4 regions of the Paenibacillus sp. LK1 genome follow, and region 3 is predicted to be linked to each of the others. Evidence: riboswitches for the same ligand, from Rfam matches in the RefSeq annotation. Region 3 holds a riboswitch; each other region holds the start of a gene.
What was found. Region 3 has a riboswitch for cyclic di-AMP ahead of CS562_RS13340 (3D domain-containing protein). Riboswitches for the same ligand answer to the same signal wherever they lie in the genome.
Positions count from the first base shown of each region.

Region 1 (3,209 bases), on a different contig from region 3:
CTGCAGACTAGGGCCCATACCCCCTTGAAGCTGATCACCGTGGCAGGTAATACAGTTGGCTTTGACCAGTGCCTCAGCCTGTCCTGCATCCATTGTAACTTGCGGCATCGTCGGTTTCGCTTCTTCTGCAACTTCCTCTTTCCCTGGAAGCGTAAACATTAGTACAATAGCTAAAGCGCACGCTGCAAAAAATACCCCGCTCATGATCCATTTGTGCATCCCTTATGTCCCCTCCAGAATGAAAGATCATCTAACTTGAAACTATCCATATCATTATAACGGAACCTGTAGTGACATCATAGCATTTTGTGGTAATTTTTTGAACTAATCACATAACCGGGGACTTTCTAGGGTGATTTTAAGCTCTTTTTATCCGCGTGGACCTTCATAGACCATACAGTAGAAGGGCTTCAAACCGCTTGGTGTCTGTCGTTCGTATGTATCCTGCGTAACAAATCCGGCTTTGAGATAGACGCGAATGGCCCGGTCATTCCAGGTCAGAACTTCCAGATCGATTTCGTTTGCAGGGTTCCGGCGAATGGCTTCCTGCACAATGGCGGAGACAAAAGCCGTTCCTTGACCATGACCACATCGTTCCGGATGCATGCCAAGCCCAATGCGGGTGACACCTTCAAGTGGGAAGTATTGAGCGAAGCCGCAAATTTGTTGATTCTCTCCCAGCACCACCACATATTGTTCCTTCCGTAGCTGGGGATCGCCGAATTCTACTTCGAGTGCTTTCATCTGCTCCCAGGGTAGCCAGCTATAAATATTATAAGGCGGGTCATACTGCCAATTGCAGATGAGCTCCGCATGTTCTTCTTGCATGGGCACAACGTGAAACGTCACAGAGGCTTCATCCATACAACTGCACGCTCCTCTCATTGTGAACAAGCTATAATGATTCTGATTTGTCCATATACATATGTCATTCCATATCTAAGCTTGTTTCCACTCTACAAAAGAGGCGTTCATTTGGCAAGTCCTCGTTTTTGAAAAAAAAGTGAAACAAAAGTTCCGGTAATTTCGTTTATATTATAGTGGGATGGGTAAAAACATTATAAGAGCACGGACAAAGCAACGAAAATTAGCTTTTTAAAAAAAGTTAAAATTAGGTTTGATAGCTGTCCCGAATACGTTAAAGGAAACGAAGCACAAAAAAACCGCCGGATACATTCCTGCGGAGAATGTACCAGACGGTTCTATTATGCTTCGTTACAGTATTTTTATTGTTACAGCATGACGTTGCTCAGCTTGTCCCTAGTCGATGGCCAATGTCTCATATGCGTCCGTGCTCATAATGCGTTTAGCGCCAACATAGCGGTTAGCCCAGTAGCTTTCGCTTAATGCACTGATTGTAACTCCTTTGGAAGAAGATGAGTGTGCAAACTTTCCATCCCCTACAAAGATCCCTACGTGTGAGACCCCTTTGCCCGTTGTATTGAAGAATACCAGATCACCTGGTCTCATTTCCATACGGGATACTGAATCACCCATGTCGAATTGCGAGCTCGATTGGCGAGCCAGATCAATACCCAGCTTGTCGAATACATAACTTGTGAACCCAGAGCAGTCAAAGCCGTTAAGCGTTGTTCCTCCGCTTTTGTATGTAGTTCCCATTGCTGAATCAATGACTTGGTCCATTTTTGAATCTGCGAATGCGCTGCCTGCTCCAAGCGATAATGCGAATGTGATGCTGAGTACAGCTGCGGTTAATTTCTTCTTAAACAAGAGATATACCCCTTCCAATGCCTGCGAGGTTAGCTTAAGGATTCGGTTGAAGGTCCCCTATGATCCCTCTGTTGCAAGATCAATTCACCCATAACTGGTTCCCCCGCTTCCCAGGTGCTAGGAATTTGGCTATGCTAGTTATGCACCTGCGAAATCAAGAAATGACGATTAAATTTTAAGTAGTTACAAATATGAAGGTAAAGATTACAAAGTTGTTACTAAAAACTCACTGCGATTATTGTAACAGAGGTATATCACTTTGGCAACGTTTAACAGCAAAATTAGCAAAAAAAACCTCGACCTTTGACGGGGAAAGGTCGAGGTTTGCTTGTTTAAAGGTGTTTGATGAAAACAACTTTACATATAGATGGTAACCATTTTTAACTGTGCACGTTAATCCTTGACCGAGTTGGACTGCCATAACCGGAAATGGGCGCATATCTTCCATAAGCTCAGCAAGCACCGGGCAAGTGGATACGTCTGTTGTAGTATAAGACCAGTTAAGCCCGTTAGTAACCATGAAGCTGAAGTGAAGGCGCCAAAGACCAGGAGATGAAGGCCACCCAGCAGTACGGCAATGCCAATTAGAGTGATGACCTGGCGTAGTGCAATCCATAGAGCTTGAAACGTACCACGTGCTCCGCCTTCCCCATCAGGAGCCGAGATACCAAACTGCATGTACAGCAGGACATGATGGATAACCCACCCGTATACAATCCAACCAGCAACATAGGGAATACCAGGCAGGAGCAGATGGAGGGAATGAAAACCTTCCATAAGGATGGAATAAAGTTTTGGTGCGATCCAATAAGCCGGTAGCAGCAGCAATAGGGTGCGAATAGTGTGGAGCAGAAGCATTGGTTTCCACAAATTTTTGATGCCACGAATGAATGGAATGCGCTCTTCCGAATGATTATAATGTTGGAGCGAGTAGAGCAGCCCTGCCTGAATGAGAGGGCTAATTAGCATCCGTAGCAGCAGCATAGCCCCTAAAATCCATAAATAGCGATGGACCTCTGGATTCATTGTCAGGCCGAGTTGGCTCTCCATTTTGAATAAAATTGTACTGAGTTCCCCTGCATCAGGGTCGGGATAACGCAGGAGTAGCGGAACCACAGCTGATTGAACCATTCGATAAAGAAAGTATCCCCATACTAATTGATAGAGAAATAAGAGTGCTGCAATGAACATATGCTGACGGACGAGAAACCAGCCTTCACGTATTTTCGCTTTCACTGTATCCACCTCACCATGACAGACTTCCGAATATGGCTTCTATAAGTTTGGTTGCACTCATGCTCCAGCGGGATTTGGTTGGCTCATCCAGTCCGGCTTTCAGAAAATTGTTCATATGATGGTTCTCCAGCACAATCGTGTACAGCGGATCAGTCATGGCCCAGGAAACAGGGGAAGTATAGGTCAGTTTGTAGGTAATGCGCTCCTCGCTGCCATCCCATTCTTTCGTCATGGTTTTCCCA
Region 1 covers NZ_PEII01000024.1:18,203-21,411, forward strand. The annotation lists gene CS562_RS31250 (c-type cytochrome) at 1-219, opposite strand, end outside; gene CS562_RS31255 (GNAT family N-acetyltransferase) at 370-864, opposite strand; gene CS562_RS31260 (C40 family peptidase) at 1,261-1,731, opposite strand; cyclic di-AMP (ydaO/yuaA leader) riboswitch at 1,735-1,872, opposite strand; gene CS562_RS31265 (hypothetical protein) at 2,125-2,967, opposite strand; gene CS562_RS31270 (M1 family metallopeptidase) at 2,978-3,209, opposite strand, start outside.
Region 1: linked by a shared signal. The riboswitch ahead of CS562_RS31260 (C40 family peptidase) and the one ahead of CS562_RS13340 (3D domain-containing protein) in region 3 are both predicted to bind cyclic di-AMP.

Region 2 (3,209 bases), on a different contig from region 3:
TTCGGGTGCGGAACTGGTCGGATTCGGTGTCGTGGTCGAAAAATGTTTTCAGGCCGGAGCGCGCACTATTCGTGAGCAGGGCATCCCGGTTGAAGCGTTGGTGCGCATTCGTTCATTGAACGATGGCACTGTACAATTCGACGATAACGAATTGTGACTTTTTAAAGGAAAAAGTGCCTATTTTTATAACAATGCCTTTGCATGACCGCTGATTTCATTTATAATGGGGTTATGTTAGGGAGAGGAGGCAACACCATGGGTAACCAACCGGCAACAGAACAATTTTTTATTGATAAGCTGGCGGAATCGAAAGTACATTTTGAGCGTGCCCTGGATTGTAAACATACGGAATTCGATGACCTTTATCCCTATATGATTGAACATCCTCAATTTTTCTGGTACAAACGCTACGTTGCTTGGTCAGAATTGCTGACGATTGTAGGCTTGTGCGAAGAGTTGTCCTTCTCTTGGAAAGAACAATTTACACCGCATCAAGTGGAGTACCTTGAAGAACGTGTGATGTCCGCCAAAGTGCTTGATTTTTGGTTTGAGAAGAACGACAGCAAAGAGCACGCGCAGCGGTAACTTTCAGTCGGGACATATTTCGAATGACATGACAGTCCAATACAGTCACGTGAGACCTAAATGACTTTTCATTTAGGTCTCTTTTTGTAAATAATTTTTTTGGGAAAGTAGGCGCCATAAATATGATCAGTGATGCAGAATTGGATGCACTGCGTTTATCGGGTGAAAAAGTAAGAGTAGTACGGGACGAGATTCAGTCCAATGATGTGACAGGCATTGTAGTGGCCTGGGACGGGGAGCAGGTGCTCATTCGCCGTCAGAATCGTCGTGTGGTTAAGCTTGATCGGAATTATCAGTATCAGTTGTTCAGCGAACCACGTAAGAGCCCGCTCGAAGAATAGGACATGCGTTTTTAGGTTCATTTACCATGGATGTTTTGGCATAATTGCACCTCTCGGGAGAGAAGATAGGTACAGTGAGAGCTTGTAACATATCAGCCGAGAGGATGTGCGGTAACCATGACACTGATGAATGATAAGGTTCATGCCTATAAAGATCAGATTGGTGAATTAAGCGACGTGCTGCCAGCTGTGGTGAAGTCTTATCATGAGTTCACTGGAGAGTGCTTTCAGGCAGGGGCGATTGATGCCAAGACCAAACAGCTGATTGCGCTGGGCATTGGACTGTTTGCAAACAATGAGGTATGTACGTTTTACCATGTGGAAGAAGCGCGTGCCAAAGGAGCGACCGATCAAGAGATTATGGAGACGGTTGCTGTGGCTGGAGCAGTTGGCGGAGGCCATGCGTTGTCTCAGGGTGCAATGAGAGTACAGAAGGCTTTACATTAAAAGCTTTGGTTAAGACGGATGATGACCTTGTGTACCTCTAGAAAATCAATATTAATGTAGACAAAGATAGACAAAGAAAAGGCTCCGGTTATAACCGAAGCCTTTTCGTGTTAACTTATATTTTGCCCAGCATTTTGTTATACATAAACTGTCCTGTTACCCGGCGTGCTGTTACGTAACGATCGTTGAAGTAAGGATTAGATAATTGAGTGATGCTGACACCCTTGCTGCTTGAAGCATGAGCGAACTGTCCGCCCCCGATATATACACCTGTATGTGAAATGCCACTGCCCATCGTATTAAAGAATACCAGGTCACCCGTACGCAGATTAGCTTTGGATACCGGCGTTCCGGCCTTAGCTTGTTGCTGGGAAGTGCGTGGTAATTCAATGCTATATTTGTTGAAAATATATCTCATAAATCCAGAGCAATCAAACCCGGCGAGTGTAGTACCACCCCATTTGTAAGGTATGCCTGTCATGTTGTTAACGACGGTGTTAATACTGCTTGCCTCTGTGCTTGCTGCACCAGATGTAAATAATACTGCTGCTCCAAAAATGGAGATGATAAGCTTTTTCAAAATTTTTGTTCTCCCTTCGATGCCTACGGAGTTAGCTAAGGGTTCGGTAGAAGGTTCCCTATATTTCCTATGTATAAGAATAATTCACCCAAAATGGTTCCCCCGTTTTCAAACATGAAACTCGGCAAATGAATAATTAAGTTTTTGTAACCTTTTGAAACTATATTGCATAAATGCGAAAATGTCAAACCGTTCTTGAACACTTCTTATCATCTCAATGTTAACGGAATTATCGCTATTTATGTAGAAATAACTCGAATGTTGAGTTTTGATAGATGACAAAAAAGTAACTACTGTTTCAAATGCAGGATTCCAGCTTCCTAAAACCTTAAAGAGGAGGTGGGTAGGCCTGGTACGGAACTGGCCTTCCAACATATAATTCATTCAGACAGTTTTTTATCATCAATTGTATTGGCCTTAGTTTTTTGTTTTGCATGAAATGATGGATGAGTACAGCTTTACATATTAAATAAGGAATATTTTTTTGTTGACACTAATTACCTGCACATGATATATTATTTCTTGTCGCCGCGATGTAATTTCTCGGAGATACAACATACGCGGTCGTGGCGGAATTGGCAGACGCGCACGGTTCAGGTCCGTGTGGGCTAACCCCCGTGGAGGTTCGAGTCCTCTCGACCGCATCATATGTAATACGAAAAAGGTTCCTAGAATGGCATTACTGCCACTCTAGGAACCTTTTTTCTTTGTTTACGGATTAGAGTGATTGCTCATCCTGGTTGTCTTCAACCCATTCCCTTAATTTGAGCAAAGATGAAGTTTTTATTTGTTTATTTATCCATTAATGGAAATATGTTTGTTCTGCGACGGTTTGCCCCTATATTTCAGGTGAATTGTACGTAAAATACCGAAATGTACCTATCCTGAGCATCCTTCATCTACTATTCTCTTCTCGTATGGAAGCGCTATCAACAGGGATTTGAATGACCAAATTCAGAGGGGGTAGGGATAATTTGAAACGAATCGGAAAAAGGATGGCAATGTGTTTCATGGTATTCATGATTGCGGTGGTGCAGTTCGGAATTATGGGAACGACAGGTAATGTGGCACAAGCAGCAGATAAGAGTCTGGCCCAGAAGCCGTATATGGGTTGGAGCAGTTACAGCATGCAGGTATATGACGGGGCGGGCAACTGGACATCGGCTGAGAGTATTAAGAAGCAATCGGATGCCATGCGCGAGAAGCTGCAGGCCCATGGATATGAATACATTAATATTGATGCTGGCTGGAACGGT
Region 2 covers NZ_PEII01000001.1:679,232-682,440, reverse strand. The annotation lists gene CS562_RS03060 (xanthine phosphoribosyltransferase) at 1-157, shown strand, start outside; gene CS562_RS03055 (hypothetical protein) at 256-585, shown strand; gene CS562_RS03050 (hypothetical protein) at 708-926, shown strand; gene CS562_RS03045 (carboxymuconolactone decarboxylase family protein) at 1,044-1,373, shown strand; gene CS562_RS03040 (C40 family peptidase) at 1,489-1,953, opposite strand; cyclic di-AMP (ydaO/yuaA leader) riboswitch at 1,959-2,090, opposite strand; tRNA gene CS562_RS03035 (tRNA-Leu) at 2,514-2,597, shown strand; gene CS562_RS03030 (X2-like carbohydrate binding domain-containing protein) at 2,928-3,209, shown strand, end outside.
Region 2: linked by a shared signal. The riboswitch ahead of CS562_RS03040 (C40 family peptidase) and the one ahead of CS562_RS13340 (3D domain-containing protein) in region 3 are both predicted to bind cyclic di-AMP.

Region 3 (3,209 bases):
CTCGAACGTCTGAAAAGCGAAAATAAAATCGATCAGATGGTTACTGAAGCAAGCAAGTTGATGGCAGAGAAGAGTAAACAAAACATTTTCCAAGTATTCTGGCAGTACAAAAGCTTTTATGCAACAGGTGTAGGTTACACCCTCTTACTGTCTGCACTCGGTGTAATATTCGGGGTAATTATCGCTTTAATCATCTGTCTGTTCCGTCTACATGACTTCGCCATTTTGCGCTGGATCGGAACAGCTTATGTTGAGGTCATTCGTGGGACGCCAATGCTGGTACAATTGATGATTATCTATTACGGTGTATCATTGACCTTTGGGATTAATTTCTCGGCTCTTCAGGCGGGGATTATCACACTATCCATTAATAGTGGTGCCTATCTTGCCGAGATTTTCCGGGCAGGTATACAGGGTGTGGATCGCGGTCAACTGGAAGCAGCTCGTTCCCTGGGGATGGGCAGAGGTGCGGCCATGCGCTTCATTGTGCTTCCACAAGCGTTCAAAGCGGTGTTGCCGGCGATCGGTAATGAGTTCGTGACCATTATCAAGGAATCCTCCATCATCTCGGTTATTGGTATGGTGGACATTATGTACCAGGCAAGTGTAGTCAAAAACATTACGTACCAAGGAATGAATCCATTCCTGATTGCAGCGGCCATTTACTTTGTGCTGACGTTCATTTTGTCCAAGCTGCTGGGTCGACTGGAAAGGAAGTTGAGTGCAAGTGATAGACGTTAGACAATTACACAAATCATATGGAAATAACGATGTGCTCAAGGGCATTAATGTAACAATTGGCAAAGGCGAGGTTGTCGTGGTCATCGGTCCGTCCGGATCGGGGAAAAGTACATTTTTGCGCTGTTTGAACCTGCTGGAGCAGCCGACTTCAGGCGAAATTAATTTTGAAGGTGTGTCGATCACTGACCCCAAACATAACATTAATGCAACTCGTGAAAAAATGGGGATGGTATTCCAGCATTTCAATCTGTTTCCGCACAAAACGGTGCAACAGAATATTACGATTGCTCCCATTAAAGTGAAAAAACAATCTGCACAAGAAGCGGAACAAATCTGCGCAGATTTGCTCAAGACGGTTGGCCTGTCTGACAAAAAGGACGCTTATCCAAATCAGCTGTCCGGTGGACAGAAACAACGGATCGCTATTGCAAGAGCGCTTGCGATGCAGCCGCATGTCATGCTGTTTGACGAGCCTACTTCAGCACTGGACCCTGAAATGGTCGGTGAAGTACTGGATGTCATGAAGCGGCTTGCAGAGGGCGGCATGACTATGGTTATTGTAACCCATGAGATGGGCTTCGCACGCGAAGTAGGAGACCGTATCCTGTTCATGGATGGTGGGGTTATTGTAGAAGAAGGAACGCCTGCTGAAGTGTTTGGCGAGCCCAAGCATGCACGTACACGTGATTTCCTCGCTAAAGTGCTCTAATACCATCCAATAATAAGGATGAAGATCAAGATGAAAATGCAAAATCTATACTTTGGATGAGAATTTCATCCCCTCAACAATCCCTGTCGACGAACCGTCGGCAGGGATTGTTTTGTTATGTAAGGATACGCACGGAATTACATAAAAAGTAACGTTTCTGTCATCAATGATTAAAGCCCAAATAGACATTTATTTGAAAAAACGTCTTGAATTCAGCCTAAATATTGAAGTGAATTAGCCAGATGGTAACATTTACTACGACCCCTGGTTACAAAATTGTGATATATTTGTTCCTGCCGAAACTTCCGGAGTTGGGAGTGTGGGGGATGTAACGATGCAAAGTGTGCTAGGGGAAGAATTATTTGCACACGGCTTGGGGTGAATTAGGGCTACATATATTCTTAAATGTAATTGAACCTATAGGGTGGTTTCCTCCATCCGAATCCGACAACTAACTTCGCAGGCATAATGAGGGAGGAAGACCATGATTAACAAGAAACGTATAGCCAAAACAGCAACAGCTTTGCTGACAGCAGCAATGCTCATTCAGGCCGTTCCGGCTCATGCTGATTCAGTTCATGTGGCCAAAGAGGGGGATACCTTCTACACCTTATCCAAACAATATGGAGTTGGACTTAACGCTCTTATTAAAGCTAATAATGACATTTCAGCTTACAACATTTATGGTGGTTTGAAAATTACGATCCCTGGTAAAACAACAAACACAGCTTCTGCTGCAGCAGCAAAAACGGAGGCCAAAACGGTAACTGCCGCAAGCCTTGACGTTAATGCAGATAGTAAAGTTGTACAAGCCTGGGGAAAAACGTTTGATTACAGCAAAGCTGTCGACGTCAAAGCAACAGCATACTCCGCTGATGCTTCCGAAAATGGAGGATGGGGTGCTGTGGATTACTTCGGTAATCCGCTTGAATTGGGTACCATTGCAGTAGACCCAAGTATCATTCCATTGGGTACAAAGGTACTGGTGACAGGTCATACACATCCAGGACTGCCAAAACAGGCATTTGTCGCTACGGCTCGTGATGTGGGCAGTGCCATTAAAGGACACAAGATCGATATCTTTATTCCTGGCAGCAAGCAGTCCGTGAGCACATTTGGTATTCAGGATGTTGAACTTTACATTTTGAAATAAAATCAAAGCGAGCTGCACATCATCATATGGTGACTCCAACTTAATCTAAATTAAACAATAAAGGGTGTTCTTCAATCACATTAATGTGATTGAAGAACACCCTTTTGAATATCCATTGCCGTAATTAAATCTATTTACCTTTTGGCAGTTCCAGCATTTCGTCCAAAGTCACCAGCTCGTACCCGCGGTTTCGCAATTCTTCAATGACTTCAGGCAACGCCTCGATGGTACCACTCAGCTTCGATCCTACACCGCCTCCTGCATGCTGCAGAACAATGGAACCTGGTTTGACGGCGGACAGGATGTTTTGTTTGACTTCCTCTTTGGAGAGGCCCTTCCAGTCCAGAGAATCAACGTTCCAGTTCACGATGCTGTAATGTTGCTTGGCTGCCCATTGGAGCTGTTGCTCGTTAATGTCACCATAGGGTGGACGAATCATTTTGGGAGTGTAACCCGCTAGATTTCGAATAATATCCCCGGTATGTAAGATTTGTTTGCGAAATGCATTCATGGTTAGCTTGCTGAATTCCGGGTGATTGTAGCTGTGATTGCCCACAATATGCCCTTCTTTTATCATACGTTTCACCAGATCCGGATGTTTCTCAG
Region 3 covers NZ_PEII01000005.1:244,841-248,049, reverse strand. The annotation lists gene CS562_RS13350 (ABC transporter substrate-binding protein/permease) at 1-741, shown strand, start outside; gene CS562_RS13345 (amino acid ABC transporter ATP-binding protein) at 728-1,450, shown strand; cyclic di-AMP (ydaO/yuaA leader) riboswitch at 1,735-1,932, shown strand; gene CS562_RS13340 (3D domain-containing protein) at 1,935-2,603, shown strand; gene CS562_RS13335 (polysaccharide deacetylase family protein) at 2,734-3,209, opposite strand, start outside.

Region 4 (3,209 bases), on a different contig from region 3:
TGGAGAGTACATGTAGATCGACATAATTTTGTAATCTGAGCAATTAGAATACAACCCGAGTTGCTAAAAATAAGCACATATAGATATGAAGGAACTTGTTCGTTCTACATGTTGTGTTCAATAAACTAATGGAATGAAATATAAAAAAACATGATCCAATTTAGTAATATTTATGTTCTGGTTAAGATGTACAGGATACATTAAAAAGAGATAGTCGTTTATTCGACATGAAGGGAGAAATACAGCATGATGTTGTTCGACACACACACACACCTGGATGCACCACAATTCGACGAGGACCGCGAGGAAATGATTCAGCGTGCCGTGGATGCAGGAGTTGGTCGCATGATTAACGTGGGCTTTAATCGGGAGACCATTCCGTCCACGATGAAGCTGGCTGAAACCTATGATTTTATCTATGCTGCGGTAGGTTGGCACCCAGTGGATGCAATCACGATGCAGGAGGGTGATCTGGAATGGATTGCATCTTTATGCAAGCATGAAAAAGTGGTAGCCATTGGTGAAATTGGTCTAGACTATTACTGGGACACTTCACCGAAAGAGGTTCAACATCGCGTATTACGACAACAGATTGGTCTTGCCCGTGAGTTAAATATGCCAATTGTCATTCACAACCGGGATGCGCATGAGGATATTGTAAAGATTCTGCGTGAAGAGAAGGCCGGGGAAGTAGGCGGTGTTATGCATTCCTTCTCTGGCAGCTGGGAAACAGCGAAGATGTGCCTGGATTTGGGCTTTCATCTTTCCTTCGGAGGGCCAATCACGTTCAAAAATGCGAAGCAGCCCAAAGAGGTTCTTGAGAAGGTTCCTATGGACCGATTTTTCATCGAAACGGACGCCCCTTATTTGACACCGCACCCTTATCGTGGAAAACGAAATGAGACAGCGCATGTACGTCTGGTTGCAGAAGCAGCTGCGGAAATTAAAGGCATTTCGGTAGAGGAAATTGCAGCAATAACGACCAAAAATGCCATGGAACGATTTGGGATTCGTTAAAATATCGAGCAAAACAGGTGAAAAAGTGAGTTAGGCGGAGTTAATTTGCTTTTTGATCCAAATAAATCAAGAATATTACAATATTTTAACCAAATATTTAGAAAAACGTACTTGAACAACGCTTTACAACATGCATAGAAACAGGATATCATCTTTTCAGTGAATTGTTGTGCGGAAAATTGGACAGATGTTCGGGGGATGAACAAAGGGACACTTTCCGATGAAACAACATTACTTTCATGAATCAGTCTCGCTGAGTCTCCGTTAACGGAGAGCGGGGGAACCAATAGGGCTTAAACATCGGTGTTTGCAGCCGATGCGCAACATGCGCTGACCCAAAAGCAGCGTATGAATCTGCGAAGCCGTATTTGATTTCTTCTTTGGGTCTCGGGGTGAATTCAAGGGCGTCCGCCATGAGCGGATGACCGGAGATAGGGCGGCTCTCTTTCGCCCGAACCCGACAGCTAACCTCGCAAGCGGAAAAAGAGAGGCAACCTCGTGCATGAATTTCCGATATTCAGAATCATTCGGAAGCCACGAAAGAGTTCCTCTTAAACTCTTTCTTTGGCTTTTTTGTTTTTGAATAAAAGAAATACTGTCATCATACGGTAAGTATTCAGGAGGATGACATCATGTTGCGAAGATTGATTCATGGTGCAGAACCGGATTATGTTGGTCCGATCTGTGTTCTGTAGAAAATTTGGTATAGTCGCGTCAAAGACATCATGCATTACTTTAGACGGCGAGGCTATGAAGGAGGACGGAGAAGTGGGCACATTCCAACCAGAAGAGACCCATGAGTCACGATCATCCAGTAAGTCTTTCGCGTTGCGGTGGAAGCATGAGAACATGCGTCAAATGGCATTGATCGCGATTTTCTCAATTGCGCTTACAATCATGATCTTGTTAGTCGTTTACGGTCAGGCCGGGAAACAAATTTCACTGGTTATTGATGGCAAGGCTCAAGCGGTAGAGACTCGTACAGGAATGCTTCAGGAAATGCTGGAGGAGCAGTCAATCACAGTCAGCCCTCACGATCAGGTATCCATGCCCTTGAATGGGGCGATTACAGATGGAGACCGCATCGTTATTGAGCGGGCCGTTCCAGTTAAGATTACGGCAGACGGAGACACCAAGACTCTGTATACAACCGATTCATCGGTAAAAGATGCGATTAAAAAATCAGGTATTCAGATTGCAAGTGAAGACAAAGTGTATCCGGCGCTTGGAACCACTATCGAAGCGGATATGAAAATTCGTGTAGTGCGGGTAACAAAGCGTACGGTGGAAGTGGAACAGCCGATTGCTTATAAAGTGATCAAAACGGCTGACCCTAGCTTGTACAAAGGCGACAATCGTGTCATTGTGAGCGGTAAAGAAGGCACGCTTGTACAGCATATTGAAAAGGTGTTCCAGGATGGAGAATTGGTCTCCAAAAAAATGGTGGGTAAATCGGTCGCAACGAATCGCGTTGATAAAGTGATCGCCGTTGGTACCAAAGCCAAACCTGTTGTGAAAGAGCCAGTGATTCAGACGGTATCAGCGCAGACTTCCACGACAAAAAAAGCAACAACCACGAACTCGAAGAAAACCGCTGCCTCGGGCAGCAAAGTAATTACCGTCTCAGGAAATTCTTTTAAATATTCTAAAGTGTTAAAAAACGTATCCATGACGGCATACTCTTCTGAAGAGCCCGGTATCGGCACAAAAACAGCATCAGGTACTCGGGTAACCGAGGGACGTACCATTGCAGTTGATCCCAAAGTCATTCCAATTGGCTGGTGGGTGTATATCGAGGGCCTTGGCTTCCGTCGTGCGGAAGACACAGGTGGTGCCATTAAAGGCAACAAAATTGATGTGTATTATGATAGTGTGAAGCATGCCCTGAACTTCGGACGGAAGAAAGGCAAGACGGTATATGTGATTGGTCCGGTGAAGCCGGAAGCGAACTAAAATCGTTTTACTTTGAAATGGGAATGCTATAAAATATAAGCATGAATGATTCATGCGGAATATACGGCGGAGGGGTCTGAATTCAGTCTCCCCCGCCGTTTGGCAGAGAAGAGGATATTCCTCTTCTTTTTGCGTTAGAAAGGAAGAAATGGAACATGATAAAAGAAGTGATCGTGGTAGAAGGTCGTGATGACACCGTAGCCATTCGACGTGCGGTTCAGGCAGATACGATCGAGACT
Region 4 covers NZ_PEII01000020.1:14,260-17,468, forward strand. The annotation lists gene CS562_RS30030 (TatD family hydrolase) at 247-1,017, shown strand; cyclic di-AMP (ydaO/yuaA leader) riboswitch at 1,259-1,512, shown strand; gene CS562_RS30035 (resuscitation-promoting factor) at 1,786-2,970, shown strand; gene rnmV (ribonuclease M5) at 3,126-3,209, shown strand, end outside.
Region 4: linked by a shared signal. The riboswitch ahead of CS562_RS30035 (resuscitation-promoting factor) and the one ahead of CS562_RS13340 (3D domain-containing protein) in region 3 are both predicted to bind cyclic di-AMP.